Regions from separate parts of the Phocaeicola sp. ICN-14070 genome, predicted to be linked through region 2. Evidence: riboswitches for the same ligand, from Rfam matches in the RefSeq annotation. Region 2 holds a riboswitch; the other holds the start of a gene.

Region 1 (4,439 bases), on a different contig from region 2:
GAGCTCCCTCTGATTCTGGAATTGTATAGCGCTGTTTCTCTACTCCAGCCGTATTCATCCGAACCAAATATCTTGAACCTGCAATAATTGCATAAAGGTCATTATTATATTCAATCATGGACTGTCCTGTATCACCTAATTTAGCCTGATTCTGAGTATAAAAAATATCATTAATAAATTCGGCATCTTTATCCGGTGCATAAAAAGACAATGTTGCATTGTTATACCCCATGGTACCTTCATTCAGAATAAATGCCCGATGAGTAGGAAGGGTAACCTTAGAACCACTGTCATCAAATAACTCTTCATCTTCGCTACAAGCTACCAGTGACGCTCCTAATGTCACCATGCAGCACAAACTGAAAAATAATTTTCTAAATTGCATAAATATTTAAATTTAAAAATGAATAGCAGCTGTTATTTTCCATGAACGCCCTGGCATTGGATAATACTTTATTACCTCATATTGCTCATTCATGAAATTAATTAAATCTGCCTGTAGTCTTAAACGACAGGTCTTAAATGAAAATTGCCGAGAAAGAGTTAGCGTTTGTTCCACATATCCTTCAATCTCATTCTCTGGAATATTCTGTGAGAAGTAATATCTTTTTCCGACTCCAATCAAACTATATCCTAATTTTACCCATGGAGTTTCCAAAATGACGGAACCGTTCCCATTATGTTCTGGCGTATAAGGCAATTGATCCTTATAATTTTTAGCATTCGGGTCAGTCAAATCAACAGCCTTTTGCCATGTATAACTTCCTGATACATATGCTTTAAACAATTCACCTAAAGGAATACCCATAGAAAGAGTAATATCCACTCCCCATATATGAGTTTTCCCATAATTCGCCATTCTCCATACATAAGTAGAAGGAAAAGCCACTATCTTGTCTGTTACCTGATTGAAGTACACATCTCCTGTAAATGTCAAATAGTCCCATACAGAGTTCCTTTTGGCCCCCCACGTTACGCCTATGTTATATTCCTTTGCTTTTTCCGGACGAAGAGAACGATTTCCTAAACGATAATAATACAAGTCGTTAAAGGTTGGGGTACGAAAAGTACTTTTATACATAGCCCTTAAAAAGAAATCTTGTTCACTGAAAGGTTTCCAATTCACCGAAAAAGAAGGGGATAATTTCTTCAAATCATCCGGCTTTTCTCCACTCTCCACATGTTCCTTTATATATGTATTTATCAAGGAAGCATCCATTTGCACACCATCCAATTGATAGCGAGCATGTAAGGCTGTCAAAGAAGTCACACGAGTGGGAAACGGACAATCCGGTAAATTGCTATCCAGTGTATTCACTGCTAAATCTTGAGCCAATGATACGGAAAAGCCCTGAAACGGTCGATACAAAACAGCTCCTGAGGCATAATATTCATGCTGGGTATAATGATCTGTGGAAACTCCCCCCTCATATTGTGCCCCCTTATCCTGGTATTTATTCCAGGCATAATTGTATTTAGCCAATGCCTGTAATGACCATTTCTCAGCTATTTTATCCTGATATTTTGCTTGCACAAAAGCATTCTTATCCCAAAGGCGTTCATTTGAAACAGGATTATACAAAATCACAGCTCCCGGTAATCCACGTTCTGACTGATAATAGTATGCCTTAACATTCAATTTTTTATCTTCCTTAAATTCATGAACAAGATTCCATTCCGTATGCCAGGAATCCACTTCCGAATTCGTTCTTTTCTCTGTCTGAGTATATTTCCCATTTTTCAGCAAAAAAGGATACTGTCCATCCGAACGTAAATAGTCTCCGTCAACAGACAAGACCGTCTTTTCGCCTAGCTGTTGTCCATATCGAAAATAAGGATTAACCAGTCCAAAAGAACCGCTTTTTACCTGAAACAACAATTGCCATTTTCTATCCTCCAGAAACTCGGGACGAGATGTTTCAATATTCAAGACTCCAGCCGAAGCATACAGTCTGGCAGACTGAAGCATATCTTCATTCTGACCTACACTTAACGATAAAGACTCTACGTTGTCTAAAGAAAAACGCCCTATATCTATCTGTCCAGCCTGACAATTGCTTACCGCAACTCCATCATAACTAATTGCAGTATGGGCAGCTCCCATATTTCGAACGGAAACTGTTTTCAATCCTCCCGTACCTCCATAATCACGCACATCAGTGCCTGCAAAACGCCTTACCGCATCTGCCATATTCTGAATACCCAGATCTTCCATCATGTCTTTTCCCAAACGCTGCACGGGAACAACTGAAGATATTTTATTCATCGTCTTCTTCCCACTCACCGTCACATCCGGAATCTGGTGCACCTTTCCTGTAATACTATCAGAGTCCGCATGTTGGGCATAAATAATATCTACACCTGCAAACAAGCAAAGACACATAGCTATAAGAAAGCGACAGCCGACAGTAATAGCCAGTTTCTTCAATCTGTTCATTTAAGTTTTAATTGTAATTCTACATTACGCACGTTCTTGCCATTCTTTCCTCGAGAATGCAAGCATGACTTTGTTTTGCAGGTCTTCTGACTTACTCCCGTTTGTCTTGCCTTCCCATCTTCATTTAAAAGACAGTGGCCTTGCAGAGGGTAGACAAACGTAAATGTCTGGAGCTTACAGCAGCGGGACTGTCCGGGACTTTCACCCGATTCCCTTTTCATCCGCGATTTCGCCAAACCGGAAATCAATACGGAACAAAACATTGCAAATATACATTTTTCCTTGAAAACAAAAATAAATTTCTATAGAATTATAGTACCATTCCACAAACAAGTATAAATTGCCCTACATATTCCTAATTTTCTCCTCATACATTCTACAAAACGTAGGAAAAAGTTCTCTGTTTCACAGTGCGAGATTTATATCCCACAGTGTGAAATATGTATCCCACACTATGGTTTTTGTATTTCACAGTGTGAAACAGAGAATTTGTCGTAGAATTTTCCACTTTTAGCAAGTACATACTGAAAAAGTACTACAGAAGAGACAATAGATTCACAAAAATCTTTACAAAAAGCATTTGCCTGCCAAACATTTTCTTACCTTTGAACATTATAATACATATACAACATTCACATTACTTTATTTATTATTACATAATCATGATTTTTACAGCTGAAAACATACTGATGATTGGCTCCATCCTTATTTTTTCCAGCATTCTCATCAGTAAAACCGGATACCGGTTTGGTATTCCCACTCTTCTACTTTTCCTGATAGTAGGAATGTGTTTTGGCAGTGACGGACTCGGACTGCAATTCAACAGTGCTTCAGACGCGCAATTCATTGGAATGATGGCACTAAGTATTATCCTGTTTTCCGGAGGTATGGATACCAAATACAACGAAATCAAACCCATCCTTACTCCCGGTATTGTACTGTCAACTGCCGGTGTATTGCTTACAACCTTGCTGACCGGTATATTTATATTCTATATTTCCGACTGGAACCGAACCAACATAGAATTAACCCTGCTTAGTTCCTTGCTGCTTGCCGCTACCATGTCGTCTACAGACTCTGCTTCTGTGTTCAACCTACTCCGCTCCCAGCGCATGAACTTGAAACAGAATCTACGCCCCATGCTAGAATTGGAGAGTGGAAGTAACGACCCGATGGCCTACATGCTGACCATCGTACTGATACAAGTGATTTCAAGTGGAAGTAATCCTGATTTTCTACTGATTACCAAAGACCTGCTCGTGCAGTTCTTCTTCGGTGGAGTCATCGGTTACGCCATGGGACGATTCAGCGTATGGCTGATAAACCGCATCAACCTGTCCAACAGTTCGCTTTACTCAATCCTCTTGTTGAGCCTGGTATTCATTACCTTCACCATTACGGACCTGCTGAAAGGAAATGCCTATCTGGCTGTCTACATCATGGGAGTCATTCTTGGAAACACCCGACTGGCTTTCCGAAAAGAAATCAATACCTTTATGAGCGGACTGACCTGGCTTTTCCAAATTATCATGTTCCTTACTTTAGGACTACTGGTCAACCCACACGAAATGCTCGATATCGCAGCGGTAGCCTTACTGATTGGTGTGTTTATGATTCTCGTTGCCCGTCCGCTCAGCGTATTCCTCTGCCTGCTACCTTTCCGTAACATTACGAATAAAGGCAGACTGTTTGTTTCGTGGGTGGGACTGAGAGGAGCTACCCCCATCATTTTTGCGACTTATCCGGTATTGGCACAGATTGAAGGTTCGCAGCAATTGTTCAACATTGTATTCTTCATCACGCTTCTGTCTTTGGTCATTCAGGGGATGACCATTACAAAGGCGGCAAAAATCCTGCAGCTGGACTTGCCCGCACCTAAAGAAGGGAATGAATTTGGAGTGGAACTGCCGGAAGAAATCGACACCCGCCTGAATGACCTCACCCTGACAGCCGAAATGCTGGAAAATAAAAACAGACTGGCCGAAATGCAGATTCCCAAAGG
Region 2 (4,439 bases):
ACGTGTCAGTGCATGGAAAGGAGCTTCACATTTGATTTTCTCGACAATGGTAATCGGTTCTTTCACGTCCACATGGAATGAGTTGACATAGTAATCACGGTCGTTTACTCCTTCAATGATTCCATATTTGCGTTTGTCCATACGGGTAAATCTACCGGACAATCCTTCGGCGGGAGTTGCCAGTACCGAATAATTCAATCCGTATTTCTTTTTGTAGTCTTCGGCCACTTTGTTCATCTCTTCAATAGCCTCGTAAAGCGTGTTCCACGCCTGCTGGTTATGTCCATGTCCTTGGCCGTATAATGCCATCATAGCATTGTGTCCTCCAATAAAGCCGATACCTAAAGTACCCTGTTTCAACACATCTCCGACTTCTTCGTTGGGATGAAGGGCACCTCCACCTTTCCATACATTATTGCCCATCATGAACGGGAACTGACGCGCAAGAGCGGTATGCTGGTACTGGTAACGGGTATACAACTGCTCTGCGATGAATTCAGCCATGGAGTGTACCGACTGGAGGAAAAATTCCTTTGCTTTCTGGAGCTTGCCTTCCGGAGTCTCGTTAGTCAGACTTTCTGCTTTCCGGTGCGCTTCAATGGCCAGACGAGGCAGGTTCATGGTCGTAAATGAAAGGTTACCTCTTCCCAATGAAGTCTTTTCTCCATTCAGGTTCTCGAATACGCGTGTGCGGCATCCCATGGTTGCCAGTTCATAACGGTAACGTTTCGGGTCGTCAGCACTCCATTTCTCGTGTTTGTTGAACGGAGTATCCAGGAACATAAAGTTAGGGAACAGTGCTTTGGCCGTCGTACGGCATGCCTGCAGGAAGAGGTCGAAGTTTGGGCATTCAAACTTCACTTCTCCTGAGAGAGCTGCTTCAAAATCCTTCATGGCCAGTTGATAATCGGCTTCGGAATAGCTCACTCCGTCTTTCACTTTAAAAATCTGGATAGGGAAGACTGGAACTTCTCCATGATTCCCCAAGCCTTCGATGGTAGCTTTCAATAATTCCTGAATCACCATTCTTCCTTCTGCCGAGGTGTCCGTACCATAATTGATGGAACTGAATACCACCTGATTACCTCCTCTGGAATGCATGGTGTTCAAGTTGTGGATAAAGCCCTCCATGGCCTGATGTGTATCTTTGCGGGTTTGTGCCAGCGTTTTGCGGAGCACGTACTTCAATTCGTCTGCTGTCAGGTCGATGCCTTCCGCTTGCAAAGAATCCAAGTAAGCCTTTTCAGTCTCTTCGTTAGGAGCGATGCTGTGGAAATGGGCACGTATCCCTTTCAGGATTTCTTTCTCGTCCGTTGTGTGGCCTTTGATGTCGAGCAGCAATCCTAAATGAGTAGCCATGACTTTCTGGAAACTTTTCAGCACTCCCTTGGCCATGAAAAAGTCGAAGGCCGGAATTGCCTGTCCTCCGTGCTGTTCATTCTGGTTCGTCTGGAAAATGATGGTAGCCAGTGTAGCGTAACTCTGGATGGACTGCGGCGTACGGATGCTTCCGTTCTTGGTGTGAAATCCGCGTTCGAACAAATCATCTAAGTCATACTGTATGCAGGTAGTCGTCTTTGTGGGATAATAATCCAGGTCGTGGATGTGTATGTCGCCCATCTGATGCGCTTCTGCATATTTTTTCGGAAGAAGATATTTGTAAGTATAGTCCTTGGTGATTTCTGAAGCAAAAGTCATCATCTGTCCGGCCGGTGTATGACTTGACATGTTGGCATTGTTCAGGTTTACATCATTCTTGTCGATGGCCACAATACCGTCCATGATATGTTTGATGTGTGTTTTCCGGTCTCTTTCCGTATTTCTCCACTGACGGTAGATGATGTATTTCTTGGCCACTTCTGGCTGCCCCTTCATTAATTCGTTTTCCACAAGGTCCTGAATTTCTTCCACACCGATGGTAGGCTGCGAGAAGTGTGACACTACCTGTCGGGTAATCAGATCCAGTTCCTCTTTCTGCTGAGGAATGCCGGTTGCTTCAAAAGCCTTTCCGATGGCGTTGGTGATTTTTGCGGCTGAAAAGTTTTCCTGCTTTCCGTCGCGCTTGATGATGCGGATTTCTGTCAAATTCATTTTTTCAATTAAATGAGGTAAAACATAACTTATAATTGTGCTTTTCCGGGCAGGTCTTCTGACTGATCTTTCCCCACAGACGCCTTCCCATGAATTCGATTCACAGTGGCTTGCAATGCATGTCCAGGTTTACGCAAGAATCACAGCAGCAGGTACTGTTGCCGATTTCCACGGCATTCCCTTTTGAAACGGTTAGGTTACCTTTTGAAAAGCAGGACAAAGATAGAGATTTGGGAGAAAAATAAAAAATGAGATTTTCCGAATGTTTCTAAATTGGGAGAACTTTTATGAACGAAATCCTCCTTGTATGACATTGTAGGAGGTTTAATTGGGTAACTCTAATTTGTAATAGCTCTCAGATATTGGAAATTCTGAAATATTTTTCTAGTTTGTCGACAAGCGAATAACTATATCGGAAAAATCTTTCGAAGCTTCTGTAGGTCAAGGGTGACAGAGGCTTCGAAAGAGGTTGGGTTAGCTTATTTTTTTTCAGGCAGGTTCACGGGCTTTAGTCCCATTTGTTCCGCCTTTTTCAGCATATATTCAAAGGCTGCGTCGTGCTCGTTCGGGATGGCACCATCCAGAATCGCATCCTTGATAGAACTTTTCAGGCTTCCGATTTCACGGCAAGGCTGCAGGTTGAATACCTGCATGATTTCGGCTCCGTCTACGGGCGGTTGGAAGTTCCGGATGCGGTCTTTTTCTTCCAAATCTTTCAGCTTCTGGCGCACCAGTTTGAAGTTGTCCAGAAAGCGTTGCTTGCGGGCTTCGTTTTTGGAAGTAATATCTGCTTCGCAAAGCATCATCAGATCGTCGATGTCATCACCGGCTTCGAAGAGCAGGCGGCGTACGGCCGAGTCGGTCACTTCTTCATCGGCAATCACAATCGGACGCATGTGCAGACCGACGAGTTTCTGTACGTACTTCATTTTCTCGTTCATCGGAAGCTTCATCTTACGGAAGATTTCCGGAATCATTTTCTCACCGATGAAATTGTGGTTATGGAAGGTCCATCCTGCCTTAGGTTCCCAGCGTTTGGTTCTCGGTTTGCCAATATCGTGTAGCAGGGTAGCCCAGCGTAGCCACAAGTCGTTGCTTACGCGTGAAATATTATCCACCACTTCAAGCGTGTGGTAGAAATTGTCTTTGTGACCGCGTCCGTTGCGTACTTCCACTCCCTGCAGTGCCACCAGTTCCGGAAAAATCAATTCCAGCAGTCCGCAGCGGTCCAGGTCGATAAAACCCTTGGAAGGGACAGGTGACAGCAAAATCTTGTTCAGTTCGTCGGCGATACGTTCGCGCGAGATAATCTTGATGCGTTCCTTGTTGCGTTCCAGTGCTTCGAACGTTTCATCGTCTATATAGAAATTCAATTGCGTGGCAAATCGTATGCAGCGCATCATGCGCAGCGGGTCGTCGCTGAACGTGATGTCCGGATCAAGCGGAGTACGGATGGTACGTTCCTTCAGGTCATCCAGCCCGCCGAAGGGGTCTACCAATTCTCCGAAACGTGCCTTGTTCAGGCAAACCGCCATGGCATTGATGGTGAAGTCTCTGCGGTTCTGGTCATCTTCCAGTGTGCCGTCTTCTACTATCGGCTTGCGGCTGTCGTGGCTATACGATTCCTTGCGTGCCCCTACAAACTCCACTTCGGTATCCTTGAACTTGACTTGTGCCGTACCGAAGTTCTTGAAAACAGATACATGCGCACCTCGTCCCAGCTTTTTGCCGAAAGCCTGAGCCATTTCAATTCCGCTTCCTACCACCACTACATCTATGTCCTTGGAAGGTCTGTTCAGGAAAATATCTCTTACATATCCACCTACAACATAGCATTCCAGTCCCAGCTCATCGGCCGTTTCTGATATCAGACTAAAAATTCTGCCAGCGAAGTGTTCTTTCAGTTCCATTGTATGCATTTTTTCAATTTGCCGCAAAGTTACAAAAAAAATCCCTTTGTCCATTTTTTGCCGCTTGCTTGAAATCTTACATTTGTTTTTCTGGTTGTGGAAAGACATTGAGGAAACATCAGGCTGTTAAGAAACAAACCTTTCTGCATGTTTTACGTTTCGCTTGTGCGAACCCTATGTTTCTCAAGGCCGAAACGTAGGTTTTCCTTTCGCAAAACGTAGGTTTCCGGTGAGGGAAACATAGAAAATGCATGGAAAAAAGCAGGAATGTGCGGAGGAGTTCCGAAAATAGTTGTATTTTTGCCTGCATAGAATGATAGATAAACGTATGAAAAAGATAGGATTATTGCTCGTTCCGATGGCATTGGCACTTTCTGCTTGCCAGAACGGTGAGAAGCAGGCTGGCCAGTTGTTTCAGCGTGCGGAATCTGCGTATGC

Evidence for each region. A riboswitch is a leader RNA that binds a small molecule or an ion and turns the genes downstream of it on or off. The one in region 2 is predicted to bind cobalamin.
Region 1: it holds a riboswitch for cobalamin, as region 2 does, so the genes downstream of both, WKT20_RS07025 (TonB-dependent receptor plug domain-containing protein) here and WKT20_RS09230 (anaerobic ribonucleoside triphosphate reductase) in region 2, are expected to answer to the same signal.

Annotation. Positions count from the first base shown of each region.
Region 1 covers NZ_JBBKBF010000017.1:49,733-54,171, forward strand. Annotated here, with positions in the region: gene WKT20_RS07020 (DUF5074 domain-containing protein) at 1-385, opposite strand, end outside; gene WKT20_RS07025 (TonB-dependent receptor plug domain-containing protein) at 398-2,437, opposite strand; cobalamin riboswitch at 2,497-2,707, opposite strand; gene WKT20_RS07030 (potassium/proton antiporter) at 3,100-4,439, shown strand, end outside.
Region 2 covers NZ_JBBKBF010000027.1:42,408-46,846, reverse strand. Annotated here, with positions in the region: gene WKT20_RS09230 (anaerobic ribonucleoside triphosphate reductase) at 1-2,091, opposite strand, end outside; cobalamin riboswitch at 2,123-2,313, opposite strand; gene WKT20_RS09225 (CCA tRNA nucleotidyltransferase) at 2,571-4,001, opposite strand; gene WKT20_RS09220 (hypothetical protein) at 4,330-4,439, shown strand, end outside.